One region of the Clavibacter sp. CT19 genome, then DNA from elsewhere that is predicted to be linked to it. Evidence: predicted binding sites of a transcription regulator. Region 1 holds the regulator's gene; the other holds the start of a gene.
What was found. The regulator HrcA, encoded in region 1, represses chaperone genes, less so after heat shock. The targets are predictions, from matches to a motif close to TTNGCACTCGNNNNNNNCGAGTGCNAA.
Positions count from the first base shown of each region.

Region 2: PED38_RS10010 (Hsp20/alpha crystallin family protein) is a predicted target of HrcA. The motif match lies at 3,041-3,067, and genes of this name have one in related genera.

Region 1 is NZ_JAQHYR010000010.1:74,995-90,711, forward strand. Features, by position in the region: gene PED38_RS12910 (HIT domain-containing protein) at 1-125, opposite strand, end outside; gene PED38_RS12915 (16S rRNA (uracil(1498)-N(3))-methyltransferase) at 154-906, opposite strand; gene dnaJ (molecular chaperone DnaJ) at 909-2,021, opposite strand; gene hrcA (heat-inducible transcriptional repressor HrcA) at 2,082-3,104, opposite strand; gene PED38_RS12930 (DUF4870 domain-containing protein) at 3,291-3,686, shown strand; gene PED38_RS12935 (VOC family protein) at 3,697-4,110, shown strand; gene hemW (radical SAM family heme chaperone HemW) at 4,162-5,385, opposite strand; gene PED38_RS12945 (HAD family hydrolase) at 5,447-6,148, shown strand; gene PED38_RS12950 (DUF1990 family protein) at 6,187-6,840, opposite strand; gene PED38_RS12955 (hypothetical protein) at 7,217-7,990, shown strand; gene PED38_RS12960 (hypothetical protein) at 8,257-9,096, shown strand; gene lepA (translation elongation factor 4) at 9,163-11,010, opposite strand; gene PED38_RS12970 (epimerase) at 11,149-12,126, opposite strand; gene PED38_RS12975 (amidohydrolase) at 12,123-13,385, opposite strand; gene PED38_RS12980 (NUDIX hydrolase) at 13,490-14,008, shown strand; gene rpsT (30S ribosomal protein S20) at 14,144-14,407, shown strand; gene holA (DNA polymerase III subunit delta) at 14,572-15,600, opposite strand; gene PED38_RS12995 (ComEC/Rec2 family competence protein) at 15,663-15,717, opposite strand, start outside.
Region 2 is NZ_JAQHYR010000007.1:102,718-118,434, reverse strand. Features, by position in the region: gene PED38_RS10030 (NmrA family NAD(P)-binding protein) at 179-1,123, opposite strand; gene PED38_RS10025 (MarR family winged helix-turn-helix transcriptional regulator) at 1,120-1,737, opposite strand; gene PED38_RS10020 (SDR family oxidoreductase) at 1,824-2,516, opposite strand; gene PED38_RS10015 (hypothetical protein) at 2,652-3,002, shown strand; gene PED38_RS10010 (Hsp20/alpha crystallin family protein) at 3,138-3,596, shown strand; gene PED38_RS10005 (GNAT family N-acetyltransferase) at 3,687-6,230, opposite strand; gene PED38_RS10000 (lysine N(6)-hydroxylase/L-ornithine N(5)-oxygenase family protein) at 6,227-7,612, opposite strand; gene PED38_RS09995 (pyridoxal phosphate-dependent decarboxylase family protein) at 7,609-9,240, opposite strand; gene PED38_RS09990 (phosphoribosylaminoimidazolecarboxamide formyltransferase) at 9,483-10,682, opposite strand; gene PED38_RS09985 (hypothetical protein) at 10,810-11,121, shown strand; gene PED38_RS09980 (hypothetical protein) at 11,123-11,278, shown strand; gene PED38_RS09975 (hypothetical protein) at 11,380-11,664, shown strand; gene PED38_RS09970 (hypothetical protein) at 11,661-11,960, shown strand; gene PED38_RS09965 (glucose 1-dehydrogenase) at 12,010-12,906, shown strand; gene PED38_RS09960 (DUF1453 domain-containing protein) at 12,959-13,531, opposite strand; gene PED38_RS09955 (MarR family winged helix-turn-helix transcriptional regulator) at 13,670-14,146, shown strand; gene PED38_RS09950 (hypothetical protein) at 14,156-14,887, shown strand; gene PED38_RS09945 (hypothetical protein) at 14,996-15,409, opposite strand.

The sequences.
Region 1 (15,717 bases):
TGGACGGGGGCCTTCGGGGCGATGTCCTGGAACGCGATCACGCGCTCGGTCTCCGCGACGATCTCGGCCGGGATCTCGCGGGCGACGATGCGCTCGAAGACGGTGGGCTCTCGGGTCTCGCTCATGCGTCCAGCCTACGCGGCGCCCGCGACGTCACCATCGCCCGAGGGCCGCGTTCACGAGCGCGAGCGCTGCGGGTCCTGCGGTGGACGTGCGGAGGATGCCCGAGCCGAGCGCGACCGGGATCGCCCCGGCCTCCCGGAGCACCTCGACCTCCGCCGGGCTGATGCCGCCCTCGGGTCCCACGACGAGGAGCACGTCGGTCGCCTCGGCCTCGGCGGGGGCGGCGAGGTCGAGCGCGGACAGCCGCGTCGCGGCGGTCGGGTCGAGCACGAGCACGCGGGCGGTGGCGGCCATCCGCGCGAGGTCCTTCGTCGTCGCGAGCCCCTCCACGCCGGGCACGCGCGGGCGGATGGACTGCTTCACGGCCTCGCGCACGATCGCGCGCCAGCGGTCCCGCCCCTTGGCGACCTTGGCGCCCTCCCAGCGGGAGATCGAGCGCTGCGCCTGCCACGGGATCACGGCGTCGACGCCCAGCTCGGTCGCGGCTTGCACGGCGAGCTCGTCGCGGTCGCCCTTCGCGAGCGCCTGCACGAGCACGACGCGCGGCGACGGCTCGGGGTGCTCCTCGACACCGTCGACCCGCAGCTCCAGCCGCTGCGGATCCGCGGTCGTGACGATGCACGACGCGATCGTCCCGCGGCCGTCGCCGACGAGCAGGCCCTCGCCCGCGCGGATCCGGCCGACGGTCACCGCGTGCCGCGATTCCGCGGCGCCGAGCGCAACGACCGCTCCCACGGCCAGCTCGCCGTCGCCGAGGTCGTCCGCGAGGTGGAAGTGCGCCACGGTCAGACGTTGAGGAAGCGGTCGCGGAGCTTCTGGAACAGGCCCTGCTGGAAGTGCGCGAGGTGGGGCGCGGGCGCCTTGTTGCGCTTGGCGAACTGCTGGATGAGGTCGCGCTCCCTGTGGTCGAGCTTCTGCGGCGTCACCACCTGGATGCCGATCTTGAGGTCGCCGCGCCCCGAGCCGCGGAGCTTCGTGACGCCGCGCCCGCGGACCGTGATGATCTCGGCGCTCTGGATGCCGGGGCGGAGCTCGAGGTCCACCGCGCCGTCGAGCGCCTCGATGCGCGCGTCGCTGCCGAGGATCGCGTCGACCATGCTCACCTCGACCGTGGCGAGCAGGTCGTCGCCGTTGCGGCTGAAGACGTCGTGGTGCGCGACCTTGATCTCCAGGTAGAGGTCGCCGTTCGGTCCGCCCGCGGGGCCGACCTCGCCGGAGCCCGGCATCTGGAGGCGGAGGCCCGTGTCGACGCCGGCCGGGATGTCGACCGGCACAGTGCGGCGCGCGCGGACGCGGCCCTGGCCGGCGCACGTGGGGCAGGGGTGCGGGATGACGGTGCCGTAGCCGCGGCAGGTGCCGCAGGGGCTCGACGTCATGACGTTGCCGAGGAGCGAGCGCACCTGGCGCTGGATGCTGCCGGAGCCGCGGCAGATGTCGCACGTGACGGCGCTCGTGCCGGGCTGCGCGCAGGATCCGTGGCACGTGTCGCACACGACGGCCGTGTCGATCTCGAGGTCGCGGTGCACGCCGAAGATGACCTCCTCGAGCTCGACCTCGACGCGGAGGAGCGCGTCCTGGCCGCGCTCCTGGCGCGAGCGCGGACCGCGCCCCCCTCCGCCCTGCTGGCCGCCGAAGAACGTCTCGAAGATGTCGCCGAACCCGCCGAAGCCCTGGCCGCCGCCGCCGAACCCGGCCTGCGGGCCGAGGTCGTACTGCTGGCGCTGCTGCGGGTCGGACAGCACGTCGTACGCGTGCGTCACGAGCTTGAACCGCTCGGCGGCGTCGGGGGCGTCGTTGACGTCCGGGTGCAGCTGGCGCGCCTGCTTGCGGTACGCCTTCTTGATCTCCTCGGACGTCGCCTCGCGGCTCACGCCCAGTACTTCGTAGTGGTCAGCCACGTCGGGCCCTTCGGTGGTGATGGTCGTGGGGAACAGGGGCGGTGCGCCGGCGTGCGGGCGTCACCGCTCCTCGAGCAGGCGCGAGAGGTAGCGCGCGACCGCGCGCACCGACGCCATGTTGGTGGAGTAGTCCATGCGGGTCGGGCCCAGCACGCCGAGGCGCGCGAGCACGCCTCCCGACGAGCTGTAGCCGCTGGTGAGCACGCTCGTCTCGCCGAGCCCGAACGGGGCGTTCTCCCGCCCGATGCTCACGGAGACGCCGTGCTGGTCGGCTTCCATCTCGCCGAGCAGGCGCAGGAGCACCACCTGCTCCTCGATCGCCTCGAGGACGGGCGAGATGCTGCCCGGGAAGTCGCGCTCGGTGCGGGCGAGGTTCGCGGATCCGGCGAGCAGCAGGCGCTCCTGCCGGTTCGCGAGCACCTGCTCGACGAGCGTGCCCGCGAGAGCCGCGGCGGCGGCCCGCTGGGCGGGCTCCACCTCGTCGGCCAGGGTCTCGAGGCGTGCGGCCGCCTCGGCGAGGCCGAGACCGCCGACGGCCGCGTTCACCCGCGTGCGCATGGCCGCGAGGAACTCCTGGTCGGGATCGCCCTGGAGCTCGACGACGCGCTGCTCGACGCGGCCCGTGTCGGTGATGAGCACGGTGAGCACGCGCGTGGCCGACAGCGCGACCAGCTCGACGTGCTTCACGTGGCTCGTCGCGAGCGACGGGTACTGCACGAGCGCGACCTGGTTGGTGAGCTGCGCGAGGAGCCGCACGGTGCGCGCGAGCACGTCGTCGAGGTCGACCGACTGGCCGAGGAACACGTGGATGGCCTGGCGCTGCGCCGGGGTGAGCGGGCGCACGTCCGCGAGCTGGTCGACGAAGAGCCGGTAGCCCTTGTCCGTCGGCACGCGTCCCGAGGAGGTGTGCGGCGCCGCGATGAGCTCCTCCTCCTCGAGCAGGGCCATGTCGTTGCGGATGGTGGCGGCCGAGACGCCGAAGGCGTGGCGCTCCACGATGGACTTGGAGCCCACGGGCTCACGGGAGGACACGTAGTCCTGCACGATCACCCGGAGGACGTCGAGTCCGCGTTCCGAGACCATGGCGGCTCCCTCCTGGCACTCGTCGGTTCTGACTGCCAATCGTACCGCGTGGATCCGACGGCCCGGCATTGCCGGTCGCGCGTCGGCGGAGGTAGCGTGGTGGGGCCGGGCGAGGCCGGGCACCACCCACACGATCCCGCGCGATCCACCGGCCGTCGGCCCGTGCCGTGCACCGAGAGGCCCGCGATGTCCGCACCCGATCCCCACCCCTACGGCGCCCCCGCCCCCCTCACCCCGGGCGAGGACCGGCTGTGGGCGTCGCTGACGCACTTCCTCGCGATCCTCATCGTGCCGTCGTTCATCGTCTGGCTCGTGTTCCGGGAACGCGGTCGCTTCACGGACCAGGAGGGCAAGGAGGCGACGAACTGGACGATCAACGTCGCCGGCGTGCTCGTCATCCTCAACGTGCTCCAGGCCGTCTTCGTGGTCATCCCGTTCCTCGGGATCCTCATCTCCGTGCTGCTCGGCCTCGTGATCTTCGCGGTCGTCGTGGTCAACATCGTGTTCGCGATCATCGGCGGCGCGCGCGTGCAGGGCGGTCGGCCCTACCGCTACCCGCTCAACATCCGGTGGATCAAGTAGTCGGGGACCGATGAGCGCCAGGATCCGCCACGTCGCCGTGGACTGCCGGGACCCGCACGCGCTCTCGCTCTTCTGGGCGGGCGTCACCGGCTTCGCGGAGGATCCGGACGAGCCCAACCGCCCCGACGAGGACGCGGCGTGGCTCGGCGACCCGGTGTCGGGCCTCGGCATCATCCTGCAGCGCACGGACGCGCCGAAGACGGCGAAGAACCGGGTGCACCTCGATCTGGCGCCCGACGACCGCACGCGCGACGAGGAGGTCGACCGGGTGCTCGCCCTCGGCGCGACGCTCGTCGCCGACCGGCGGAACGCGGACGGCAGCGGGTGGGTCGTGCTCGCCGACCCGGAGGGGAACGAGTTCTGCGTGGAGCGCAGCGACGCCGAGCGCGAGGCGGGCGACGAGGTGGGCGCGGTCGTCCTCTGACCCGGCGGCGGTGCGCGCCGGCCTCGAGGAGGCGGCGGACCACGGCCCGTGTCAGTCCTCGAGGAGGCGGCGGACCACGGCGTCGGCGAGGAGCCGCCCCGACAGGGTGAGCACGAGGGTGCCCGCGAGGGCGGCGCGCGGGTCCACGAGGCCGTCGGCGATGAGCCCGGCGACCTGGCGGCGCCCCTCGACGGTGAGGGTGGGAATGGACAGGCCGTCGCGGATCCGCGCCCCGAGCAGGACCCGCTCCACCTCGCGCGTGGCGTCGTCGAGGTTCTCGCGGCCGGCGCCCGGGGAGGCGCCCGCGAGCACGCGGTCGGCGTAGGCGGCCGGGTGCTTCACGTTCCACCAGCGCACGCCGCCGACGTGGCTGTGCGCGCCGGGTCCGACGCCCCACCAGTCGTGGCCCTGCCAGTACGCGAGGTTGTGGCGGCTGCGGCGGCCGCCGCGGGCCCAGTTGCTCACTTCGTACCACTCGTAGCCGGCCTCGCCCAGCATGCGGTCGGCCAGCTCGTACATGTCGGCCTGGAGGTCCTCGTCGGGCTCGGGCACCTCGCCGCGGCGGATCTGCCGCGCGAGCTTCGTGCCGGGCTCCACGATGAGCGCGTACGCGGACAGGTGGTCGGGCTCCTGGGCGATCGCCTGCTCGAGCGAGGCGCGCCAGTCGTCGATGCTCTCCCCCGGCGTGCCGTAGATGAGGTCGAGGCTCACCTCGAGCCCGGCCGCGCGGGCGCCGCGGACGACGGGCGCGATGCGGGCGGGGTCGTGCGTGCGCTCCAGCGTCGCCAGCACGCGCGGCACGGCCGACTGCATGCCGAACGAGACGCGCGTGAAGCCGCCCGCCGCGAGGGCCGCGAGGTAGGCGTCGTCGACGCTGTCGGGGTTCGCCTCGGTCGTGACCTCGGCGCCCTCCGCGATGCCCCACGTCTCGCGCACGGCGTCGAGCATCCGCACCAGGTCCTCCACCGGCAGGAGGGTGGGCGTGCCGCCGCCGAGGAACACGGTGGAGGCGGGCCGTGCGGGTACGCCGGAGTCGCGGAGGGCGGATCCGGCGAACCGCACCTCCTGCACGGCCTGCGACGCGTAGTCCGACTGCTTCACGCCCCGGAGCTCGGGCGCCGTGTAGGTGTTGAAGTCGCAGTAGCCGCAGCGCACGCGGCAGAACGGCACGTGCAGGTAGACGCCGAACGCGCGCTCGTCGGCGCCCGCGGACGCGGAGGCGGGCAGCAGGCCGTCGGCGGGGGCGGGATCGGCGAGGGGCAGGGCGGACGGCATCCGTCCATCATCCCCCGGCGCGGAGGCCGGTCCGTGCAGCGGCCTCCGGCAGGATGGGCGCATGACCGCCGCCCCCACGCCCCGGCCCCTCCACGTCCTCTGGGACGTCGACGGCACGCTCCTCCACAACAGCCCGCGCTCCGGCAGCATGTACCACCGCGCGATCGAGCTGGCCGCGGGCGAGCCGCTCGTGGACCGCACGGTGCACGCGCACGGCAAGACCGACGGGCAGATCATCTGGGAGACCCTGGACGTCTACGGCCTGCCCGAGTCGCTGCACGCGCCGGTCCGTCAGCACCTCGAGGAGCTGTCGCGGGTCGAGCACTACGGTCCTGGCCGCCGCACCGTGCCGGTCGGCGTCCCCGAGCTCGTGGCCGACGTGGCGGCACGCGGCTGGGTGAACGCGCTCCTCACGGGCAACTCGCCGCTCCGCGCCCGGTACAAGCTCGACGGCGCCGGGCTCGACGTCGGCCTGTTCGACTGGGACGCGTCCGCGTTCGGGCACGAGGCCCGGATCCGCAGCGACCTCACCCGGCGGGCGGCCGCCGAGCTGGCCGGCGCGCCCGTCGTGATCATCGGCGACACCCCCGCGGACGGCGTCGCCGCGGAGGCGGCGGGCTTCCCGTTCGTCGCGGTGGCGACGGGGGCGTATGACGTGGACGCGCTGCGGGCCCCGGACGCGCACGCGGCGCTCGTGGTGCCGGACCTCCGGGCCGGGCGCGACGAGGTGCTCGCGTTCCTGGACGGGCTCGCCGCGCGCTGATCCCGGCACCCGAGGGGCGGAGCACGCGGCGCCGCGGATCAGGCCGAGGCGACCGCCGGGTGCAGCGAGCGCAGGTACCTGCGCGTGAAGATCCCCTGCACGACGCGGAGGACGGGGCTCGCCAGCCGCAGCGGCCACGAGGCCGGGCGGGAGAAGACGCGGAGGGTGAGCCACACGCTGCCGTCGGGCTCCCGGGAGACGAGGAACGCCTCCTCGCCGCTGAACGGGTGGCCGGGCAGCGTGCCGTAGGCGAAGCCGACGCGGTCGGCCTCCTCGACGGTGTAGACGACGCGCACCGGCGCCTCCGGGTGGAACGGCCCGAACGGCATGCGCAGCACGGCCGAGGTCCCCGACGTGATCCACGCGGTCCCGTCGTCGCCGTACAGCGCCTCGCGCGGGCGGTCGGCGGGCACCTGGGGCACCCCGTCCTCGTCGAACTCCAGTCCGCGGTAGCCGGGCTCGTCCGGCACCTCCTGCTCGATGCGCGTGACGTCGATCCCGCTGCCGCGCTGCACCCCCCAGGTCATGAGGAGGGCGACGGCCTGCTCGAAGCGCTCGTCGCCGCTGCCGAGCCGGGCGCTCGCCTCGGCGGGGCGGTAGCCCTCGGGCGGGTAGGTCATGAGATCGACGGCCTGGGTGCCGCCGACGGAGCCGTACGTGACGGCGGTCGCGGTGTAGGTGCTGCGGCGCATGAGGATCAGACTACGGCGTGCCGCTGGACGTCCCGGCCGACGCCGGGCGGACCGCTGCGGAGCGGAGCCGAGCCGGTGCTCCGAGCCATCGCCGGATGCGCCGCGGCGCGTGCCGCCAGCATGGACGAGCCCCCGTCCGAGGGCTCTCGGTGCCCCCGGGCGGGGGCTCGGACCCTCGACGTCATCCCTCCGGATGAGGATCCCGACGACGCCGTCATCCCCGCGATGCAGGGGCCCGAGGACCGTCACCGGATCGTGATCCGAACGCGCGCGGCCGTCCTCCGCGGACCCCTATCCTTCAGTCGGCGCCGGGCCTCCCGAGCGTCGCGCATCCCCCTCTCCCGACGCTCGTCGTCGGTCCTCGGAAGGTCCTCCCGTGCTCCGCTCCCTCACCGCCCTCGCCGTCGCCGGCTCTCTCGCCGTCGCCGGAGTCGCCGTCGCGACCCCCGCCTCCGCGGCCGCCGGCGGCACGTTCTACTCCGTGCCCTACGACTCCTCGCTCTTCCAGGTGACGACGGTCGCCGGGCGCGCCGAAGCACAGCCCGCGTCCTTCGAGACGTGGCGCGCCGCCGGCTTCCCGGCGCCGCAGCCCGCCGCCACGCAGTACGTGCGCTTCACGTGGGAGTCGACCGTCCAGGCCGACAGCACCGCGGGCGACGCGGCGTTCTCGGTCTCGTTGACCTCCGCCGAGTGGCGGCGCGCCGGGTCCCCGACGCCCCGTACGGACCGCCTCCCGGCCGCGTCGAGCATCCTGCAGTACTCCGGATCGGGCGAGCTCTTCGTCGTGGAGTCCGAGTCCTCCTTCACCGACGACCCCGGATACCACCAGCTGACCTTCGCCGAGTACGCGCACCTCGGCTACCCGGCCGTCGACACGACGTCGCCGCGCATCTTCTCCAAGCTGTCCTGGAACGCGACGCTCGTCGGCCCAGTGTCCAGCTCGGGCGAGACGGGCCCCGTCTCGTTCGCGGTCTGGGACCGCTTCGCCCGCCCCACCCCCGTCGTGGTCGCGTCCTACGACGGCGACCGCTTCTGCCACGCGGCCGGAGCCGCCGAGATCCGCTACGTGGGGAAGGCCGCGCCCGAGGGCATGGCGCTCACCTACCGCGAGTGGGTCGCCGCGGGGTCGCCTGAGCCCGCCACCTGCTGACCCCTCCCGCAGCGCCTGACGCGCCCCGCCTCTCGAGGCGGGGCGCGTCTCGTCGTCCAGGCCACGTGCGGTGCGCACGCCTAGCAGGTCCAGGCGCCGCGCGCATCCCTCCCGCGAGGACCACCTCCTCATCCGTCCGCCCAACCCTCGTCCGAGGGTGGTCGGTGCCGTGATGAAACCGTGATCAGAGCTGCATTCCTACGCGAGTGGAAGCCGCTACCTTGGGCCTGCGAGGCCGAGCCGGAACGGGCGGATCCTCGGTCCGCATGATCCAGCACGACACCTCTCGGCGCCTCGGCGTCGCCCATCGGAAGGCCATCATGAACCGCTCACTGCCCGCCCTCGCCCTCGCCCTCGTCGGGGCGCTCGTCCTCGGCGGCAGCGTCCTCGCCGCGGCACCAGCCCAGGCCGCTGCCGGGGACACCTACTACTCGGTCCCCTTCAACGACTCGCTGATCGTCGAGTCCCCCGTCTCCGCCGACGTCCCCGGGATCGGCTACGCGACCTTCGCGGAGTGGAAGGCCGACGGCTTCCCGCGTCCCGTCCCCGCGGCCGTCGCCTACCGCCTCCTCCCCTGGGACAGCACCGTCTTCGCCGATGTGATGGGCACGCACTCCGGCCTCACGGCGGTGCTGACCGGCACCGAGTGGCGGCGCGCCGGATCGCCGGCGCCGACGCGGGGCGCGCTGCCGTTCTCCTCCACCGTCGTCCAGTACCCGACGTCCGACGAGCTGCTCGTGCGCACCGGCACGCTCTGGGGTTCGGATGCCGCCGAGTGGCACACGCTGACCTTCGCCGAGTGGCGCACCCTCGGCTACCCGGCGGTCGACCGCCGTGAGGCCGTCGGCTTCTCGAAGCTCTCCTGGCTCGGCACGATCGTCGGTCCGGATCCCCTCACGGGCGGGCAGACCGCGATCTCCTACGACACGTGGCTCGACGCCGGCCGTCCGACGCCGAAGGTCGTCCCGTCCTTCCCGAACGACAGGTACTGCTCCGCGCGGGGCAGCTCGGAGATCCGCTACGTCGGCCTCGCGGCTCCCCGGGGCGTCGCGCTGACGTTCCGCCAGTGGACCGCCGCCGGCTCGCCGAAGCCGACCGTCTGCTGACCTGCTCCGCACGCGACGCGCCCCCTGCCTCGAGAGGCAGGGGGCGCGTCGTGCGGGGGGGGGCGGCTACTTGGCCTTCTTCTCCGTGTCGCCCGAGAGCGCGGCGATGAACGCCTCCTGGGGGACCTCGACGCGGCCGACCATCTTCATGCGCTTCTTGCCCTCCTTCTGCTTCTCGAGCAGCTTGCGCTTGCGGGTGATGTCGCCGCCGTAGCACTTGGCGAGCACGTCCTTCCGCATGGCGCGGATGGACTCGCGGGCGATGATCCGGGCGCCGATGGCGGCCTGGATCGGCACCTCGAACTGCTGGCGCGGGATGAGCTCGCGCAGGCGCCCGGTCATCAGCACGCCGTACGCGTACGCCTTGTCGCGGTGCACGATGGCGCTGAACGCGTCGACCTGCTCGCCCTGCAGCAGGATGTCGACCTTCACGAGGTCGGCCTCCTGCGAGCCCGCGGGCTCGTAGTCGAGCGACGCGTAGCCGGCCGTCTTGCTCTTGAGGTTGTCGAAGAAGTCGAACACGATCTCGCCGAGCGGCATCGTGTAGCGGATCTCCACCCGGTCCTCGCCGAGGTACTCCATGCCGAGCAGGATGCCGCGCCGCGACTGGCACAGCTCCATGATCGTGCCGACGTAGTCCTTGGGGGCGAGGATCGCGGCCTTCACCACGGGCTCGGAGACGCTCACGATCTTGCCGCCCGGGAACTCGCTCGGGTTGGTGACCGTGACCGTCTTCTTGTCCTCGCTCGTGACCTCGTAGATGACGGAGGGCGCCGTGGTGATGAGGTCGAGGCCGAACTCGCGCGACAGGCGCTCGGTGATGATCTCCAGGTGCAGGAGGCCGAGGAACCCGCAGCGGAAGCCGAAGCCGAGCGCGACCGAGGTCTCGGGCTCGTAGACGAGCGCGGCGTCCGAGAGCTTCAGCTTGTCGAGGGCGTCGCGGAGGTCGGGGTAGTCGGATCCGTCGATCGGGTAGAGCCCGGAGAAGACCATGGGCAGCGGCTCGGTGTAGCCGGGCAGCGCCTCGGTCGCGGGGCGCGCCGCGGTCGTGACGGTGTCGCCGACCTTCGACTGGCGCACGTCCTTCACACCCGTGATGAGGTAGCCGACCTCGCCGACGCCGAGGCCGTCGGACGGCGTGGGCTCGGGCGAGCTCACGCCGATCTCGAGGATCTCGTGGGTGGCGCGCGTCGACATCATCGCGATCTTCTCGCGCGGGCTCAGCTTGCCGTCGATCATGCGGACGTAGGTGACCACGCCGCGGTAGGCGTCGTAGACCGAGTCGAAGATCATGGCGCGGGCGGCCGCGTCGGGGTCGCCGACGGGAGCGGGGATGGTGCGCGAGACCCGGTCGAGCAGCTCCTCGACGCCGGCGCCCGTCTTGCCGGAGACGCGCAGGACGTCGGCCGGGTCGCCGCCGATGAGGGAGGCGAGCTCGGCCGCGTACTTGTCGGGATCCGCCGCCGGCAGGTCGATCTTGTTGAGCACCGGGATGATCGTGAGGTCGTTCTCGAGCGCGAGGTAGAGGTTCGCGAGCGTCTGGGCCTCGATGCCCTGCGCGGCGTCGACCAGGAGGATCGCGCCCTCGCATGCGGCGAGCGAGCGGGAGACCTCGTACGAGAAGTCGACGTGACCGGGGGTGTCGATCATGTTGAGCGCGTAGGTCTTCCCCTCCAGCTCCCACGGCATGCGCACGGCCTGGCTCTTGATGGTGATGCCGCGTTCGCGCTCGATGTCCATGCGGTCGAGGTACTGGGCGCGCATGGCGCGCGACTCGACGACGCCCGTGAGCTGCAGCATGCGGTCGGCCAGCGTGGACTTGCCGTGGTCGATGTGGGCGATGATGCAGAAGTTGCGGATGGACGCGGGGTCGGTCGCGGCGGGCCGGAGGGCCTTCGTTGCTAGGGGGCTCACGCGTTCCTCAAGGTCGAGCGGGTGGGGCGGTCCGACGATCATCCCATGGCGGGGCGGTCCGGCCAGTCCGAGCGCCGGCGCCGGGGCCGGGCGCGGTCCCTGCCCGCGGAGGAGCAGGGACCGCGCCCGGCGACGGGATCAGCGCCGGACGATGTCGGCGACCGCCGCGCCGAGCTCCGGCCACCGGAACCGGTAGCCCGCGGCCTCCAGCGTCTCCGGGACGACCCAGCGGCTCTTGAGGACGAGCTCGGGCTCGGTGCGGAACAGCCACATGCCCGCCTCGAGCATCCACCGGTTCGCGGCGAGGCCGACCGGCATGCGGACGGCGTGGCGCAGCACCTTCATCAGCCGCCGGTTGGTGACGGGCGCGGGGCTCGACGCGTTGACCGGGCCCTCGATCGTCGGGGTGTCGCGCACGAAGCGGATGATCCCCACGAGGTCGTCGATGTGCAGCCAGCTGAAGACCTGGCGGCCGTTCGTCGGCTGGAAGACGTGGTGCGCGCCCGCCCGGATGCGCGACGGGCGCCCCGGGAACCGCCCGTCGAGCTGCGGCCCGCCGAGGCCGAAGCGCGCGAGGCCGAGGAGCGGCTGGAGCGCGCCGTCCCGTCCGAGGACGATCGCGATGCGCAGCGCGACGCGACGCGTGGACGGCAGATCCGGCGCGAAGAACGCGCGCTCCCAGGCGCGGCCCACCGACGGCGAGAAGTCGTCGCCGAGCTCCCCCGTCGACTCGGTCTGCGGCCCGTCGGTCGCGTGCCGGTACACCGTGGCGGTCGAGGCGTTGATCCACACGGGCACGGGGGCCACGCTGTCCTGGATCGCGCGTCCGAGCTCGGCGGTCGTCTCCACGCGCGAGCGCAGGATCTCCCGGCGGTTCGCCACGCCGTAGCGGCAGTTCACGCTCTTGCCCGCGAGGTTCACGAGGAGGTCGGCGCCGTCGAGGAGGCGGCGGATCCCCTCGGCGTCGCCCCAGCGCGCGTCGGCGCCGGAGCGACCGACGGTGCGGACGCGGTAGCCCTCCTCGGTCAGCTCGCGGACGAGCACCTGTCCGATGAAGCCGGACGCGCCCGCGATGACCGCGATGCGCGGGGCGGTCGGCCCCGGTGCGTCGCTCATGCGCCGAAGCGCGTGCCGCGCTCGACCGTGGTGCCCCGGCCGTCGGCCCACGTGTAGACCGTGTCGCCGCCGATGATGACGTGCTCGGCGCGCGACCGCACGTCGAGCGGGTCGCCCGACCAGATCACGACGTCGGCGTCGAGGCCCGGCGTGAGCGCGCCGACGCGGTGGTCGAGGCGGAGGATGGCGGCGGGGTTCGCGGTGATCGCCCGCAGCGCGATGTCCGCCGGCAGGCCGTCCTTCACCGCGAAGGACGCCTGGTGCACCAGGAAGTCGATGGGCACGACGGGCGCGTCCGTCGTGATCGCCACGAGGACGCCCGCCCGGTGCAGGGCCGCGAGGTTCGCGACGGCGCGGTCGCGGAGCTCGACCTTGGAGCGCGAGGTGATCATGGGCCCGAAGATGACGGGGATGCCGCGCTCGGCGAGCACGTCCGCGATCTTGTCGCCCTCGGTGCCGTGGTTGACCACGAGGCGGTAGCCGAACTCGTCGGCGAGGCGGATCGCCGTGGCGATGTCGTCGTGGCGGTGCGTGTGCTGGTCCCAGGCGAGCTCCCCGTCGAGGACGCGCACGAGCGTCTCCTTGCCGAGGTCGCGGGAGAAGGGCGTGCCCTCCTTCGCCGCGTGGTCGCGGGCGGCGCGGTAGTCCTCGGCGTCGCGGAAGGCCCGGCGGATCACCATGGCGACGCCCAGGCGCGTCGACGGCGTGCGGTCCTTGGAGCCGTAGACGCGCTTCGGGTTCTCGCCGAGCGCGCTCTTGACGCTCACGGAGTCGCTCACGAGCTGCTCGTCGATGGTGCGGCCGCCCCACGACTTGATGGCGACGGACTGGCCGCCGATCGGGTTGCCCGAGCCGGGCTTCACGACGATGGTCGTGACGCCGCCCTTGAGCGCGTCGCGGAAGCCCTCGTCGTCGATGTCGATCGCGTCGATCGCGCGCACCGACGACATGTCGGGGTCGGTCATCTCGTTGGTGTCGTCGCCCGCCGGGCCGTTGGCCTCCTCGTGGATGCCCACGTGGCCGTGCGCCTCGACGAAGCCGGGGAGGACCCAGCGGCCGGCGGCGTCGATCACGGTCGCGCCCGCGGGGACCTCGACGTCGGCGGCCGGGCCGACCGCGGCGACGAGGCCGTCGCGGAGGAGGACGGTGCCGCCGGGCATCGGGACGCCGTCGACGGGGACGACGTGGCCTCCGGTGATGGCGGTGACGGTGGAGGAGGAGGCGCGGACGGGGGCGGTGGGATCTGCGGGGAGGGCCATGCCCCGAGCCTAGGACGGCGGGACGGCGGCGGCGGGGCGGCCGCGGCGCGTTCTGGCGGCCGCCGGGGACGGGGTCGCCGGAGGAGCCTCGGTAGGCTCGCGGGATGGGCATCCCCGACTTCATCGTGTCGCTCCGCGAGCGGATCGGCACGGAGCCCCTGTGGCTGTCCGGCGTGACCGCGGTGATCCTCGACGGCCCGCGCGTGCTCCTCGTCCGCCGCGGCGACACCGGCGGGTGGGCGCCCGTCACGGGGATCCTCGATCCCGGCGAGGAGCCCGCCGTCGGCGCCGCGCGGGAGGCCGCCGAGGAGACGGGCGTGGAGATCGAGGTCGAGCGGCTCGTCTCCGTGGGCACCACCGGCGAGATCACCTACCCCAACGGCGACCGCGCGAGCTACCTCGACCTGACCTTCCGCTGCCGCTACGTGGGCGGCGAGGCGCACGTCGCCGACGACGAGTCGCTCGACGTGGGCTGGTGGCCGGTGGACGCCCTCCCGGACATGCCCGCGGACCTCCGCCAGCGCATCCTGGACGCCGTCGACGACCTGCCCGAGGCCCGCTTCGTGCGTCCGGGCGAGCGCTCCCCGTGGGCGGACGGCGACGCGCGGGGCTCGGGCGCCTGATTTCCCGGCCGCGACCTGGTATCGTCGCCTGTTGGCTTGCGTGTGATCCTCCCCGATCACGCGGTATCGCCGCAGGCGCCCTCTCTCGCTGAGCGGCAACTCATCTGACGAAAAATCGAACGGAAGACATAACACGTGGCAAACATCAAGTCGCAGATCAAGCGCATCGGCACGAACAAGAAGGCCCAGGAGCGCAACAAGGCCGTCAAGAGCGAGCTGAAGACGGCGATCCGCTCGGTCAAGACCGCCATCACGGCGGGCGACAAGGACGCGGCCGTCAAGGCCGTCAGCCTCGCCGGCAAGAAGCTCGACAAGGCCGCCAGCAAGGGCGTCATCCACAAGAACCAGGCCGCGAACCGCAAGGGCGCGATCGCCAAGCAGGTCGCCAAGATCGGCTGACCTCGCCGCACCGCACGACGAAGGGCCCCGCTTTCCGCGGGGCCCTTCGTCGTGCTCGGCGCGATGCAGATGTGCGGCCTCAGGCGCGCTCCTGATGGGCGGCCTCAGGCGCGGTCCCCGTCGCGGTCTCAGTCGCGGTCCCCGTCGTGGCCCACGCCGTTGTCTCAGTCGCGGCCGCGGGAGGCCACCGTGCGGACCATGCGCTCGAGCGAGTAGACCGCGTCGCGTCCGCCGCCCTTGACCTGCGCGTCCGCCTCGGCCAGGGCCTCCACGGCGCGGCCCAGGCCCTCGTCGTCCCAGAGCTGCAGGTCGCGCCGGGCGCGGTCCACCTGCCACGGCGCCATGCCGAGCTTCGAGGCGAGCTGCCCGGACGGGCCGGAGACGCCCGAGACCTTCGCCATGGTGCGGATCTTCATGGCGAAGGCGGCGATGAGCGGCACCGGATCCGCCCCCGAGGTGAGCGCGTGCCGGAGGAGCACGAGGGCCTCGCCGCGGCGACCGGCGATGGCGGAGTCGGCGACCGCGAACGCGTTGATCTCCACCCGGCCGCCGTAGTACTCGTCGACCGTGACCTCGGTGATCTCGTGCGCCGTGTCGGAGATGAGCTGCTGGCACGCGGACGCGAGCTCGCTGACGTCGTCCTGGAACGCGGCGACGAGCTGGCGCACGGCGCCCGGCGTGATGGAGCGCTTGGCCGCCCGGAACTCGGCGACGGCGAAGTCGTGCTTCTCGCTGTCCTTCTTCAGCTCCGCGCAGACGACCTCGATGCCGCCGCCCGTGCCCGCGCGCACCGCGTCGAGCAGCTTCTTGCCGCGCACTCCCCCGGCGTGCCGGAGCACGACGTAGGTGTCGTCGGCCGGGGACTCGAGGTAGGCGACGGCGTCGAGCAGGAACTGGTCGGAGCACTTCTCCACGTTGACCACGCGGATGAGCCGCGGCTCCGCGAACAGCGACGGGCTGGCCAGCGTGATGAGCTCCCCCGGGGCGTAGGAGTCGGCCTCGATGTCGGACACCTCGATGCTCGGATCCTCCGCGGTGAGGATGTCGCGGAGGCGCCGGATGGCCCGGTCCGCGAGGAGCGCCTCCGTGCCGGAGACGAGCACGATGGGGGCGGGGCGGACGGCATCCCACGCGAGCTGCGGGATGGCCGCGGACGCCTTCGCGGCGGTGCCGCGGGTGGTCCTGGTCGCCATGCGGGTCCTTCCGGGCGGGGTGGAGTGGTCGGCCGCGGTCGGGTGCCGCGAGCGGATCCAGGTTAGCCGTCGGGTGGGACATCGGCCGTCCCCGGGCGCACGCCGTGCACGGGCGGC
Region 2 (15,717 bases), on a different contig from region 1:
TGCGGGCGGTCGGACGGCCGGCCCGCGGCGCTCGTGGCGCGGCCCCACCCAACCACCGCCGTCTGGGTGCGGCACCCAGCGAGCCGTGGCCTCGTGACGTGACGGCCGGGCGCGTCGCCGCGTCCGTCCGCCCCGCCGCCCTTCGTCCCGTCCCGCCCGAGTCCCCGCCCGGGTCGCGCTACGCGGCCGTCGTCGCCGCGCGCTCCTCGACGTGCGCGGCGAGCACGTCCCGCACGCCCGTCCACGTGTGGGCGCCGAACCGCTCGCGGTCGACGTGGCGCAGCTCCGCCTCGCCGCTGTACATGCTCACGAGGTACTGCATCCCCTGCCAGGCGGGGAAGGCCTCCTGCTCGTCGCGGCCGAGGCGGCGCATCGCCTTGCTCGCGGTGGCGAGGACGCCCGTGGATCCCGCCCACTGCAGCGCGAACGGCGTGCCGGTGACCTCGGTCATGATGCGCGCGAGGTCGCGCGCCGTGACCCGGTCGCCCGCGACCTCGACCGCGCGGGGCGCGTCGTCGTCGAGGGCGACGAGCGCGACCACGCGCGCCGTGTCGTCCTTGGTCGTGAAGTCGAGCACCTGGTCGGCGGACGACCAGTAGAGGACGCGGCGCCGGTCGAACAGCACGATGGGCGCCTGGCCGGTGAGCATGTCGGCGAAGGCGCCGATGAACACCGAGGTCGCGCGCACGGGCGCCGCGTCGAGGTCGGCCGAGAACTCGCGCCGCAGCTCGAAGTTGCGGTTGCTGCCGGGGGTGACGCGGCGGTAGTCGGCGGAGTAGTCCGACGGGATGAAGCGCGGGACCCCGGCGGCGACGGTCGCGGCCAGCAGCGCGCGCTGCGCCCCGACGATCACGGCACGGGCGCCGCTCACGGCGGAGACGACGACGCGCGCGCCGGCGACCCCGCGGATCAGCGCGGCCCGGTCCGTGTACGCCGCCTCGACGACCTCGACGCGCGGGTCATCGCCCCACGCGTCCCGGGCGGCGTTGCTGCCGGGGCGGGTGAGCACGCGGACGCGCGCGCCCGCCGCGAGGAGCTCGCGGACGATGCGGCGGCCGATGTCGCCGGTGGCGCCAGCCACGACGACGGCGCCGGATGCGGATGCGGGGGAAGAGGTGGTCACGAGTGTTCTCCGTCTCGGGGGGTGCGGCGCGCCGGTCGGCGCGAACGATGGGGGGCCGCGACGGGCTGCTCGAGGCGCGCCACGTCCGACTGCTCGGCGGCGGGGCCCGCGGCCTCGCCGATGCCGACGGCTACGCGGGCGAGGAGGCGCCGGAAGGCCGTGCGCTCGGCCGGGGCGAGGTCGCGCATCAGGCCGTCCTCGACCTCGCCGAGCGCGACGCGGGCCGTCGCCAGCAGGGCGCGTCCGGCGTCTGTCGCGACGACCTGGCGGACCCTCCGGTCGCGCGGGTGCGGCTGCCGCTCGACGTGCCCGCCCGCGGCGAGCGCGTCGATCACGTACGTCATCTGAGTCTTGTCGATGCCGAGGCGCTGCGCGAGCGCGAGCTGCGACGACGGCTCCTCCGTGGTGATCGCGACGAGCACCTGGTACCCGCGCGGGCCGCCCGGCACATCCGCGACGGCGGTCTGCGCCGTGCGCACGAAGCCCTGGTAGACGGCCTGGATGGACCAGCCGAACTGCGTCTCGATGCCGCCGGAGCCCCAGTCGATGCCGGACGCGTCCACGTCGGGGTCGTGGTCGGCGCGGTCGCGGGTCGCGGCGGAGGAGGAGGTCATGGGGAGAACGTATCCCGAGAAGATCGTCTTTTGCAAATACGATCTTCGCGCGCGATGGATGGCCGGCGCGCAGCACCGCCCCCCGCTCAGCCGCCGAACGGCCGCAGCGACACCGACTCGAGCGTGCCGTCGCGCGTCTGGTCGACCACGAGGCGCACGGCGCGCGCGACCGACGCCGGCTCGAGGTACCGCGCCTCGTCGTACTCCCCGCCCTCCTTGGCGCGGAGCTCGCGCTGCATGTCGGTGGCGACGCGTCCGGGGTGCACGCTCGAGACGCGCACGCCGTGCGGTCGCTCCTCCTCGCGCAGGGCGTCGCCGAGCGCGCGGAGGGCGAACTTGGATCCCGCGTACACGCCGCCCGTGGGGTTGGCCGTGAAGCCGGATCCGGAGTTGACGAGCACGACCTGCCCGCGGGCCACCCGGAGCGCGGGCAGCAGCACGCGCGTCACCTCCGCGACGGCGAAGACGTTGACCTCGAAGACGCGGCGCCACTCGTCGACGGGCGTCTCGGCCACGGCGTCGCCGCCGATGACGCCGGCGGAGTGCACGAGCACGTCGAGGCGGTCGAGGGCCGGCACGAGGCCGGCGAGGCCGCCCGCGGCGAGGTCGGCCGGCCAGCCGACGGCGTCGGGCAGGGAGGCGGCGAGTGCGTCGACGGCAGCGCGGTCGCGGCCGTGCACGATCACGCGGTGGGTGCGGGCGAGGTCCTCCGCGACGGCGCGGCCGATGCCGCGGGTGGCTCCCGTGACGAGGGCGACGGGGCGGGCGTGGTCGGTCATGGATCCTCCTGGGTCGCGGTCCTCCAGGCTACCGACGGCATCCGGCCACCCGTCGGGCGCCGCGGGGAGCATGACGTAGCGTGAAGGGACGGCGGCCGCGTGGCGCGTCGGCCCGCCCCCTGAGAGGATCCGCCCGTGCACGCCCGCTTCCCCGCCAGCCTCGAGGTGCTGCGCCAGGAGGCCCGCGACGAGCTGGACGCCGTGATCGAGCACCGCTGCCGGAACGGCGACGACCCCTGGGAGGTCATCCCGCAGCTGCCGACCGTGGACGAGCACGTGGTCGCGACCCTCCGCCAGGACGCGCTCGAGGCCGACGGGATGGCCGAGGAGCTCGCCCGCGTGCGGCACCCGTCGGCCGAGCTGGGCGTGGTCGCGCGCTTCGAGTACGGGCTGCTGCGCGCCATCGCGCTCGAGCACCCGGACCTCTCGCGTGCGGTCTGGACGCTCATCGGCCGCATGGAGCGCGACCTGCGCCGACGCGCCTGAACCGGTGATGAGAGCGGTATTCGCCCTCGGCGAACGCCTTGGCACTCCCCCACTCCGAGTGCTAATCTGAACGCAGTTGAGCCGAGGGGGCTCAACCCCGGAGATCATCACCGCAGATCATCAGAGGAGTCGAGCATGAACATGACCTTCGATCCGTTCCGCGAGCTGGACCGCGCGATGGGCGCGCTGGCCGAGACCCGCCAGGCGAACCGGCCGATGCCCATCGACCTGCACCGCGAGGGCGACACCTACGTGCTGGCCGCCGACCTCCCGGGCATCGACCCGGGCTCGGTCGACATCGACGTGGACGGCCAGCTGCTGACCATCCGCGCCGAGCGCACGCTCGCCGGCGACCAGAACGTCCGCTGGCTGACGCGCGAGCGCGTGGCCGGCACGTTCCTCCGCCAGCTCACGCTCGGCCAGGGCATCGACACCGAGCGCATCTCGGCGCACTACGCCAACGGCGTGCTCAGCGTCACCATCCCGGTGAGCGAGCGGGCGAAGCCGCGCAAGATCGCGGTCACGTCCGACGAGCCGCAGGGCCAGGAGGGCCGCACGCTGACGGTGGAGCAGGGCGCGCACGCCGCGAGCTGATCCGCCCGGGCGCGTGAGGCGCCGCACACGACGAGGAGCCGTCGTCCGCACCCGCGGGCGGCGGCTCCTCGCATGAGCGGGCCGGCGACCTCAGCCGATGCGCGGCCGCAGCCCCGCGTGGATCGCGAGCGGATTGCGCAGCGAGCCGTGGATCTGCATCACCGGCGCCTGGAGGTCCACCATCCGCCGGTTGTCGCGCAGCTGCAGCCGGTTCAGGCACGAGCGGTCGAACGACGGCGTGAACAGGTCGAACCGGGAGAAGCGCTCCGCGAGCTCCGGGTGCGCACGCTCGTGGTCGGCGAGCGCCTCCGCCGCCACCCGCCACAGGCCGTCGGGGCCGAGGTCGTCGCGGTCCTCGACGAGCGCGGCGGCGAACCGCAGGAACCCGTCCATCACGTCGGTGAAGACCGTGAGGGTGCGCTCGTCCTCGGGGATCTCCATGCGGATCCGCCGCACGTCCTCCGGCAGCTCGCGCTCCATGTCGAAGAGGGCGACCTCCTCGGCGATGTCCTTCATCAGCACGCGGACGACGACGTGGTCGCGGAGCACGAGGATCACGTTCTCGCCGTGCGGCATGAACGCGAGGTCGTGCGCGATCAGCGCGTGCGCGAGCGGCACGAGGTAGGCGTCGAGCCAGCGGCGGATCCATGCCGCGGCGCCGATCCCGGACGCGTCGATGAGCGCGCCCAGCACCGTGTCGCCGTGGGCGTCGACGTGCAGGAGGCTCGTCATGCTCATCAGCCGCTCGCCCTCGGCGAGACCCGGCACGGGCGACTCGCGCCAGAGCGCGGACAGCATCTTGCCGTGGGAGTGCCCGGGCGGCAGCGCCGAGTCGACCCGGGCGTCGCGCACGCCGACGGACGCGACCTCGCGGAGGATCCCGAAGCCGAGGCGCGCGAACTCGTCGTCGCCCGTCACGAGCGCGTGCACCCAGTCGTTGATCGCCGGGGTGACCGCCATGTAGGCCGGCGACAGCCCGCGCGTGAACCCCATGTTGAGGATCGACAGCGACGTCTTCACGTAGCAGCGCTCCGGCGTCGTGCGGTTCGCCCAGGTGCGGATCGACTGTTGGGCGCCGTACTCGTCGTCGCCCGTGCCGAGGAGCACGATGTCGCGCGTCGCGATCAGGCCGGCGAAGGTGACCGTGACGACGTTCTCCCACTGCCAGGGGTGCACGGGCACGAGGACGCGCTCCGCCGGGTCGATGCCGTGGTCCGCCATCCGGGCGCGGAACCGCCCGCGGACGACCGGGCCGAGCTCCGCGTCGAGGAACGCCTCCCGGTCGAGGCCGTCGACCGAGGCGAAGTGCGCGAGGCGCTCGTGCACGGCGAGCCAGAGGATCCGCACGTCCTCCCCCGCCTCGGGCGCGTACCGGTCGTGGTCGTCGAGGTCGAAGCCGATGCGGCCGTTGGTCGCGACGAAGCAGGGGTGGCCCTCGTCCATCGTCGACTCGACCTCGGCGTAGGACGCGGTGAGGAGGCCGCGGGCGTCGGGCACGTCGCGGAGTCTCGAGAACGCGGCGGCCGAGAGCGTGCTCTGGATCTCGTCGAGGTAGACCGGCAGCACCTCGTCGGTGATGCCGAGGCGGTCGCGGAGGTCGAGCACCAGGTCGATGGCGTCGAGAGCCGCGGGCTCGCCGTCGACCGTGCGGCGGATGCTCGCCTCGTCGACGTCCCAGTGGTCGAGCTCGAGGATCCTGGCCCGGTACGCGTAGGCGCTGCGGCCGTCGGCGCTCGCGACGCGGTAGTCGGCCCAGGCGCGCGGGTCGTGCGGCGTGCGGGGTGCGCCGGGTGCACGCTCCGGATCCACGCGCTCGGGCTCGACGAGCAGCTCGTGCGCGAACTCGGCGAGCGCCTTGCGCACGAGGTGGCGCGTGGCGGCGGCCCAGGCGTCGGGGCGGAGGTGGTCGGCGCGGTGGACGCGCGGATCCGGCTCGGAGGTCCTCGACGCGGCAGCCGGCCGGGACTCGGGGTGGGTGTCGAGGGAGCGGTCGTGGGTGAGGGTCATGGCGTGTCCGTCCGTGGGGGTGGCGTGCGGGAGGGCGTCGTCGCGCGTGGCGACGCTGAGGAGCGCGTGCTTGGCGCCGAGGTCGACGACCCGGAGCGGCCGGAAGCCGACGAGCTCGTTGAGGCGCTGGATCCGGGTGTTCCGGACGTCGGGCTCGACGACGAGGCGCTCCACGGCCGGGTCCCGGAGCAGGTGCGCGACGACGTGCCGCATGACCGCGGTCGTGAACCCCGGCAGCGGATCGCCGGCCGGCGGCGCCACGAGCAGGTGCATGCCGCGGTCGCCGGGCAGCGGATCCAGGTGCGCGCCGATGGGGTCGTCGGCCGGGTCGTACGCCTCCACGAGGAACGCGGGGACGCCGTCGTGGAGGCCGATCCAGGCCTCGCGCCGCGGATCCGCCGCGATGGACCGGTACTCGGCCCGCACGTCGTCGAGGGTCGCGTGCTCCATCTGCCAGAAGCGGGCGCGCGGTGCGGTGACCCAGGCGTGCACGAGGGCGGCGTCGCCGTCGGGATCGAGCGGGCGCATGTCGAGCCCGTTGCGGGGCTCGGCCCCGAGGTCCGCTCCGGCCGCGGCGTCCGCGTCGGGTGCGGCGGTCGAGGCGGGCGCGGGCGCGGGCGCGCTCACGCGAGCACCCCCGATCCGGCCGTGGGCGCGTCGTCCGGCAGCCCGAACTCCTGGAACGCGATCCGCTCCTCCACCGCGTACGTCTCGCGGCCCGTGATGGCGCGCAGGATCCGCGAGTTGCGGTGCGCCGTCATCCCGAGGTCGGGCGCCACGAAGCCGTGCGTGTGCACCTCCGCGTTCTGCACGAAGAGCGTGCCGGCGTCGTCGACCGTGTGCTCGCGTGCCACGTCGAGCCGGCCGCGCGCGTCACGGTGCACGCGGTCGCCGAGCCCGTCGAGGATCCGCGGGGCCTGTGCGTCGTACCCGCTCGCCATGATCACCGCGCCCGTCGGCCACTCGCGCTCGGCGCCCGTCTCCGCATGCCGGAGCCCGAGGACCGCGCCGCCGTCCGGCGTCGCCCGGGACGAGACGACCTCCGCGTTGGTGAGCAGCCGCGTCGGCACGCCGGATCCTGCGTCGCCGCCGTGCGCCAGCCGCCCCTCCGCCCGCAGCGCGTCGAAGGCGAGCCGCTTCCGGTAGAGCGTGTGGAAGACGTCGTCGATGAGCTCGGAGTCGATCCCCTTGTAGAGGTTCCGCTGCTCGCGCAGGAGCACGTCGCGGGCCTCCGCGGGCAGGCCGAAGAAGTGGTCGCTGTACTCCGGGCTCGTCATCTCGAGCGTGAGCCGCGTGTACTCGAGCGGGAAGAACCGGGGCGAGCGCGTGATCCAGTCGAGCCGGTACCCGCGGGAGTCCACGTCCTCGAGGAGGTCGCGGTAGATCTCGGCGGCGCTCTGCCCGCTGCCGACGACCGTGATCGCATCCCGCTCCTGCAGCGCGTCCTTGGCGCCGAGGTAGCCGGAGCTGTGCACGACGCCCGGGAGGTCGCGCACGGCCTCGGGCAGCCACGGCGGGGTGCCCACGCCGACCACGAGGTTCCGTCCGCGGTGCACGTGCGCGCCGCCCGCGGAGTCGACCGACTCGACGACGTACGCGCCCGCGGCCTCGTCGTAGCGGATCGCCCGCACGTCGCGATCGAGCTCGATCCCCCGCGCGCGCTCCGCCGCCCACCGGCAGTACGCGACGTACTCGCTGCGGAGCACGAAGAAGTCCTCGCGGATGTAGAAGGAGTAGAGCCGCCCGGTGTCCTTGAGGTAGGCGAGGAACGAGAAGCGCGAGGTCGGATCCGCGAGCGTCACGAGGTCGGCCAGGAACGGCGTCTGCAGGTGCGCGCTCGGCAGCATCATGCCGGGGTGCCAGTCGAAGCGCGGCTTCCGCTCCAGCACGACGAGGTCGAGGTCGAGCGGATCCGCGAGGCACGCGAGCCCGAGGTTCGCCGGGCCGAGGCCCACGGCGACGACGTCGCGGATGCGGTCGGGCGCGCCGACCGATGTCGCGGCGCTCATCGGGCGACCTCCGCCACTGCGTCGACGGCACGGGCGGCGTCGGCGGCGTGGCCGGCCTCCGCAGCCACGGTGACGTCGCCCAACCCCGCGTCGAGCGCGTCCCCCGCCGCCACGACCATCCCGAGGATCTCGCGGATGTGCGCGTCCGTGGTCGCGGGGTTCAGCAGCGTGAGCTTCAGGTGCGCGCGCCCGCCGACGCGCGTCGCCGCGACCATCGCCCGGCCCGAGTCCTGGATCGCCTGCCGGATGCCGCGGTTCACGGCGTCCGAGCGGGCGCCCGCGTCGGGCCCCGCGGATCCGTCCCGCTCCCCCGCCGGCACGTACCGGAACACGAGCGCGCTGATCTCCGGGCGCACCACCACCTCGAGCGCCGGATCCCGCCGCATCGCGAGCCAGGTGCGGTCGGCGAGCGCGATGACGTCGTCGAGCATCCGCCCCACCCCGTCGGCGCCCACCGTGCGGAGCGTGAGCCAGAGCTTGAGCGCGTCGAAGCGCCGCGTGGTCTGCAGCGACTTGTCGACCTGGTTCGGGATCTCCTCGTGGGCCCGGTCGGCGGGGTTCAGGTAGTCCGCGTGCAGGGTCGCGTGCCGGAGCGTGCGGCCGTCGCGCACGATCAGCGCGCTGGAGCTCACGGGCTGGAAGAAGGTCTTGTGGTAGTCGACCGTCACGGAGTCGGCGCGCTCGATCCCGTCGAGGAGCCGCCGGTGCCGGAGCGACGTGAGGAGGCCGCCGCCGTAGGCCGCGTCGACGTGCAGCCAGATGCCCTCGCGGCGGCAGACGTCTCCGATCACGGGGAGCGGGTCGACGCTGCCGAAGTCGGTCGTGCCCGCGGTGGCGACCACGGCGATCGGCAGGAGGCCGGCCGCGTAGCAGCGCGCGAGCTCGCGCTCGAGGGCGTCGACGCGCATCCGCATGGCGTCGTCGGCGGGCACGCGGATGACCGCGTCGGGCGCGAGCCCGAGGATGCGGGCGCTCTTCTCCACGCTGAAGTGGCCGACCTCGCTCACGAGGATCCGCATCCGCTGCCGGTCGGCCATCGACAGCCCGTGCACGGCCGCCGCCTCGTCGCGCGCGAGCAGCAGCGCCTGGAGGTTCGACTGGCTGCCGCCGCTCGTGAAGACGCCGTCCGCGTCGTCGCCGAGGCCGATGCGGCCCGCCGTCCAGTCGATGAGCGACCGCTCGATGAGGGTCGCGCCCGCGCTCTGGTCCCACGTGTCCATCGACGTGTTGACGCTCGAGAGGATGAGCTCCCCCGCGAGGGCCGGGATGAGGATCGGGCAGTTGAGGTGCGCGACGTACGACGGGTCGTGGAACCAGACGGCGTCGCGGAGGTAGAGGTCGTCGAGCTCGTCGAGCGCGGCGTCGAGGCCGCCGAGCGGGCGGTCGAGGTCGAGGCCCGCGAAGGAGCGGCGGAGGCGGTCGGGCGTGATCCCGGTGAACGGGCCGTCGGCGCGCCGGGCGGCGGAGCGCACGTGGTCGGCGGCGGCGCGGAGCGCGGCGTCCCAGCCGGGGAGCGAGCGGTCGGAGAACAGCGCGGCGGCGGGGTCCGCCTCCGATCCGGCAGTCACGGGGCGGTCGTCGAGGAGGGTGGAGGACAGGGGGACGGGGGCGTGCGGAGTGGGAGGCATGGGTCCTTCACGGTCGAGGTGGAGCCGTGTCCGGGTCACGAGCTGGCGTGCGAGTTAGGTAAGGCTCACCTACTATCGAGGTGCTCGGGCGAGAACGCAACCCGGCCGACGACGACCCGCGGGGACCCTCCGCGGGGCGGTCGCGCGACCCCGGATCGGGGGCGCCCGGGCCGCACGGCGTGGCAGAGGCACCTGGTGACCGATGGGTCCGTGCCGTGCGTCCCTCCTCGCGGCGAGCCGCCTCAGTGGTGGAACAGCCGCAGGCCGGTCCGGACATGGACGATCCCGTGCTCCGCGCACGCGGCCGCGACCTCGTCGGCGCGCACGGATCCGCCGGGCTCCGCGATCCAGCACACACCGTGCCGCCGGGCGTGGTCGACGTTGTCGCGGAAGGGCAGGAACCCGTCGGAGACGAAGGCCACGGCATCGAGCCCCGCCAGCCATGCGCGTCGTCGGGCGGCGTCGATCACCGGGACTCCGCCGAGGAGCACGCGGGACAGTCGGGATGCCTCGTCTGGCGTCATGTCGCCCTCGAGGCAGCGGATCCGCCCGTTGATCCGCTCCTGTCGCCCGACCCCGGAGCGGAACGCCATGTCCCGCACCTCCGGGAGGCGCCGCAGCCACCAGGCATCGGCCTTCGCGCCGGCGAGACGCGTGCAGTCGACCCGCGACTGCTGCCCCGCGCCGATCCCCAGGGTGACGCCGTCGCGGACGTACGCGACGGAGTTCGACTGTGTGTAGCGGAGCGCGACCATTCCGAGGAGCAGGTCGTCCACGGCGCCATCCGGCAGCGGCCCCCCGTCCGCGGGCGCGAGCAGCCGCCGGTCGATCACCATGTCGTCCCGCGGCTGCGTGAGACGCACCCCGTGCACGTCCCGTGACTCCTCGGCAGGAGGCACGACGCGCTCGTCGGCCTCGAGCACGACGAAGGCGCCGCCCTTCTTCCGTCGCAGGATGTCGACGGCGCCGGGCTCGAAGGCCGGGGCGATGATCCCGTCGGACACCACGGACGACACGCGGGTCGCCAGATCGAGGGTGACCGCGTGGCTGACGGCGATGAAGTCGCCGTAGGACGACTTGGGGTCGGCATCCCGGGCCCGCAGGTACGCGCTCGTCACGTCGTCGACCTCCTCCGCGGCGTCGAGCCCGGCGTCGGCGCGGAGCACGGCATCCAGCCCGCCCGACCGGGCGACGCCCGCCGGGGACACGTGCTTGAACGACGCGGCCACCACCGCGCCGAGTGCGACGCCGGCCTCGCGCACGAGCTGCCACGCGTTCAGGGCGTCCAGGACGTTCACGTAGGAGAGCTCGCCGTTGACGACGGAGAAGGGCATGGCGTCCGGGAGGACGGGTGCGAGCCGCGCAGGGTCCCGGTGCGGGTTGATCCCGTATCGCATGTCCATGTCGCCATCGCCTCCTGCGGTCGTCGTGACGCGTCGCATCCGCGCGTCGGGAGCGGTCGGGATCGTGCCGCGGGACGCCAGTACATCGAGGATCCGCCCGGCGCCCGCTGCTCCGTGCACAGTCCGGGACCGGGTCGCCGCCCGCCCCCGCTCGTAGGGTGGGGGCATGAGCGATCGCGACGAGCACGCAGACGGCATCCGCACCGGGCGCGGCCCCGGCGATCCCGACGGGCTGGTGACCGTGGACGACGTGGTCGCGGCCGACGGCGGCCCCGCCGGCGTGGGAGACGCGGTCCGCGAGCCGGAGGGCACCGACTACGGGCACGCGGAGGAGGACGCCCTCGAGGTGGAGGACGCGGATCCCGCGAGCGCCGAGTACCCGGAGGTGCCGGACAACCGCTCCGTCACCGCGGCCGACTCGCACATGAGCGCGCCCGCCGACGACGCCGCCGGCCACGTCGACCCCGAAGGCCGCTGACGTGACGGATCCGACGGCCGACGGCGCCGCGCGCCACCCGCTCGCCGAGCCCGCAGCCATCGACGCCGACTCGATGGAGGAGCTGGCCGAGGCCGCCGAGGAGGACGCCCGCGAGGACGCCCCCGACCCGTTCGGCGAGGGTCCCGACGACATGTGATGCGGCTCGGGATCCCCGGCGACGCCCCGCCCGGATCCCGTGCATGGGCGTTGCCTGAACGCCACCACACGCCGCGGGAGGCCGAGCGTAGCGTCGGCCGCATGGACACCGACGACCCGCGCCTCCAGCCCGCGGACACCTCAGACACCAATCAGGACAAGGACTTCATCTCGCCCAGCGAGGACGACACGCAGGTGAAGCAGGAGCAGCAGATCGTCGAGAGCGAGGGCGTCTCCGACGACGTGCCCGCCGCCGCGGACGACGTGCAGGTGCTGCCCGGATCGGGCGGACCCGACGACGTCGGCGAGATCGACGTGGATCCCGACGAGCTCAACCTCAGCGGCGACTCGATCCCCGGCCACCCCAAGCCCGAGGCGGGTGAGTGACCGTGACGGACGCCACCTCCTCCACCCCCGGTGACGACGCCACCGGCGACGACACGGCCCTCGACGCGGTCGGCATGGACCAGGAGACCGTCGTGAACGACGCGGTCGCCGGCGAGACCGTCCTCCCCGACACCGACGAGCCCGTGGAGCAGATCGATGAGGACGACGCCGTCGCGGCGGCCGACGCCGAGCCCGAGGCCGACGCCCTCGGCGTCGACGGCGAGGCCGAGCCGGTCCTCGCCGACAACGACCTCGCCGGCCAGGACATCGACCTCGACGACACCCCGCCGAGCTGACGCCCGGCACCCCACGCACCCGCACGACGCACCAGCCGAAGGAGAGCACATGAGCACCGACCAGTACACGTTCCAGGACCCGACCAAGATGTACGCCGACATCGACCCGACCGCGCAGCAGCAGGACGGGCCCGGCCTCGACGCCGACCTGGACGAGACCGCGGACCGCGGCGAGAAGACCTACCGTGGATCCAGCCGCCTCGAGGGACGCAAGGCCCTCGTCACCGGCGCCGACTCCGGCATCGGCGCGGCCGTCGCCATCGCCTACGCCCGCGAGGGCGCGGACGTCGCGCTCTCCTACCTGCCCGAGGAGGAGGAGGACGCGAAGAAGGTCGTCGCCCTCATCGAGGAGGCGGGACGCACGGCCGTCGCCATCCCCGGCGACATCTCCACCGCGGAGTTCAGCCGCGAGCTCGTCGCGAAGGCGGTCGAGGGCCTCGGCGGCCTCGACATCGTCGTCAACAACGCGGGCAAGCAGCAGAACGTCGACGCGCTCGAGGACATCTCGGACGAGGAGTTCGACCTGACCTTCAAGACCAACGTCTACGCGATGTTCTGGATCACGAAGGCCGCGCTCCCCCACCTCAAGCCCGGCTCGACGATCATCAACACGTCGTCGATCCAGGCCTACGCGCCGTCGCCGAACCTGGTGCACTACGCCACGACCAAGGCGTCGATCAACGCGTTCTCCAAGGGCCTCGCGCAGCAGCTCGCGCCCAAGGGCATCCGCGTGAACGTCGTCGCGCCCGGCCCGATCTGGACGCCACTGCAGACCGCGGGCGGCCAGCCCGCCGACGCGCTGCCCGAGTTCGGCGAGCAGACCCCGCTCGGCCGCGCCGGCCAGCCGGCCGAGCTCGCCCCCGCCTACGTGTTCCTCGCGTCGAACGAGTCGAGCTACGTGATCGGCGAGACGCTCAACGTCAACGGCGGCATGCCGACGCCGTAGCGAGCCGTCGTCCGGCGCAGGCCGGACGCGATCGCGCGAGGGCCGGAGGGGATCACCCCTCCGGCCCTCCGTCGTCCGCGGGGGTGGCCAGCGCGGCGGCGGACGCGCGGCGACCATCGCCGCGCTCGCCCGCGATGCGTCGGGTGATCGTCCGATGCCGTGCGGCGAGCACCGCGGTCCGCGCCACCACCTCCGCCAGGGCCATCGTGATGAGCGCGGTCGACCACGTGCCTGCCGCGTGCAGGTCGAGACGGACGCTCGCCTCGGCGATGATCCGCCCGCCCCCGTGGAGGGCGATCAGGCCGAAGGCGAGGCGCCCGCCCATCCCCGCGATCCACGCGGCCGCCGCGAGCCAGGACGCCCGGGCGACGACGACCCCGGCACGCGCCTCCACCCGGGTGAGGAGCCCGCACGCGACGCCCAGCGTCGCACCCAGCGCGCCGAGGCCCGCGACGAGCGCACGGTCGGATGCGAACGGCGCGACGGCGCCGAGGTACTCGACCCCCGCCCAGGCCACGAGCAGGACCGGCCACAGGAGGCTGAGGAGCGTCAGGCGTCGACCCCGGAGCTGCCGCACCACGAGCAGGATCAGCGCGATGGAGACGAGCGCGTCCGACACGTCCATCCGCGACCCTCCTCCACCTCCGGCATCCGGCCCGTCGGTGCCGGAACAAATACATCTGCATGCGATGCATCTGTGGCAGATGCTATTGTCCATCCAGGGCAGGCGCAAGAGCCCGCGTCGTCAGCGAAGGAGGTGGGCATGGCCGCTCGGGAGCCCGCGATCGACGTCGTCGCGCTGAGCCGGCTCGCCCGGATCCTGCGCGAGATCGCCCTCGAGGCCAGCCAGGGCGGGCGCGACCTCCCGGTGACCGGCGGCGAGCTGACGCTCATCGAGGCCGTCGCCCGGCAGCCCGGCAGCACCATCCGCCAGCTCTGCGAGACGACCGGGCTCGCGCAGAGCTGGGTCTCGACGCTGGCCCGGCAGCTGGCCGACAAGGGCGTGCTGCGGCTCGAGGCGGATCCGGCCGACGGGAGACGCACCCTCGTGCGGCTCGCGCCGGAGACCGCTCGGCGCGCCCTGCACGAGGAGGGGCGCCGACCGATCGGCGACGCCCTGACACGCGCGCTCCCCCATCTCGACGCGGCCGACGCGGCGGAGCTGGAGCGCCTCCTCACGAGGGCCCATGCGCTGATCGCACCCGGACGCATCCGGGACGCCGAGCGCGCACCGGAATAGGGTCGGGGGATGTCCGGCACCACGGCCCGCGTCGGCGGGAACGTCCTCGCGGGGCTCGTCTCCGCCGTCCGCCTCGTGCGTCGGCCGCGGCCGCTGCATCCGCACGGCGTCGCGCTCTCCGGGACGCTGACGCCCGTCGCGGGCCGTGCCGCATCCGGGCTCGCGTGGCTCGACAGGCTCGACGCGCCGCTCGCCGTCGACGCCCGCTTCTCCCGCGGCGGCGGCCTCCCGCCAGCGCTCCCCGACGTGCTCGGGCTGGCACTGCGGATCCCGGACGGCGGCGGCACCACGGTCGACCTGCTGCTCGCGACCACGGGCCTCTCGCCGCTCGGCCGATTCCTCCTCGCACCGCGGCGCGCGCTCTCCGGCGCGCGACTCACCACGCTGATGCCGTACCGCGGATCCGCGGGACCGGTGCTCGTCGGCGTGCTGGTGGACGCGGATCCGCCGCTGCCGGCCGGCGCCGCCGACCTCGGGCGGGCGCTCGCGACCCGGCCCGCCGGGATGCGGCTCGTGCACGCGACGCCGCGCGGGCGGTGGCACGTGGCGGCGCGCATCGAGCTGGGCCACGACGCGAGCGGGCCGCTCGACACGGCGACGCGCGCGGATCCGGTGCTCGCGGCGCCGCCCGGGGACACCACCTATCCGTGGACGCGGCGGCTGCGGGCGCCGGGCTACCGGGCCGCGCGACGCGGCCGACCCGTCGCGTCCCGGCATGCGGCGCAGGATCCGGACGCCTGAGAGCCCGCGAGGAACCTGGGGGCAGGTGATGGAGCGGCAGGCGTCAGGCGCCCCACGTGCAGAACGGGCCGGAGGAGATCCCCCGGCCCGCCCGATGCATCGGATCCGTCAGGACTTGCGGCAGTGCGAGTACTGGATGTAGGGAATCACCGCGTCCGCGCCATGTTCCTGGCAGTCGTCTTCCCCGGCCATGTCGCTCATGAACAGCTTCTGCAGGCTCCTGTAGCACTGTTCGCCGAGGCGATAGGAGTCGCACACGTCATGTGCGGCGACGATGACGCTGTACGACTCGTCGAAGTACTTGGGCGCGATGTACAGCCGCCCCGTCGGCTGACGGCGGTCGCTCGCGGCCACGGCCCCGGCGTCGGCCGGGCGGCTCTCCGAGGAGTGCGTCCACGTGGTCGTGCTCGCGGCCGACGCCGCATCCGTCGGCGAGGCGACGGAGACCCCGAGGGTCACGACGGCGGCGAGCGCCAGGGCGGCGGCAAGGCGGCGGGCGGCGCTGCTGATCTGAGATGACATGGGTGTTCCTTCTGCGCGCGAGAAAGGGGGGATCGCGGCGGATCGAGACGCTAGCGGGTCCTCGGGGCCGGGCCGTGCGCGCGGCCCGCGCCTGTGCACTCGGCCTCTGACCTCCGGCCCCGGTCCGCCGGCCTCCGGACGACCCGCTGCGCATCCGAACGAGTCCGGACGTGCATGCCGAGCGGGACGGAGGCAGGACCCGGGGACGACGAGACGGGCCGGAGGTGGAGACCTCCGGCCCGTCGGGCCGTGCGGAGAGCGCGGGTGCGCTCAGGAGGGGCCGGAGGGGTCCCGGCCGGGTGCGTGCC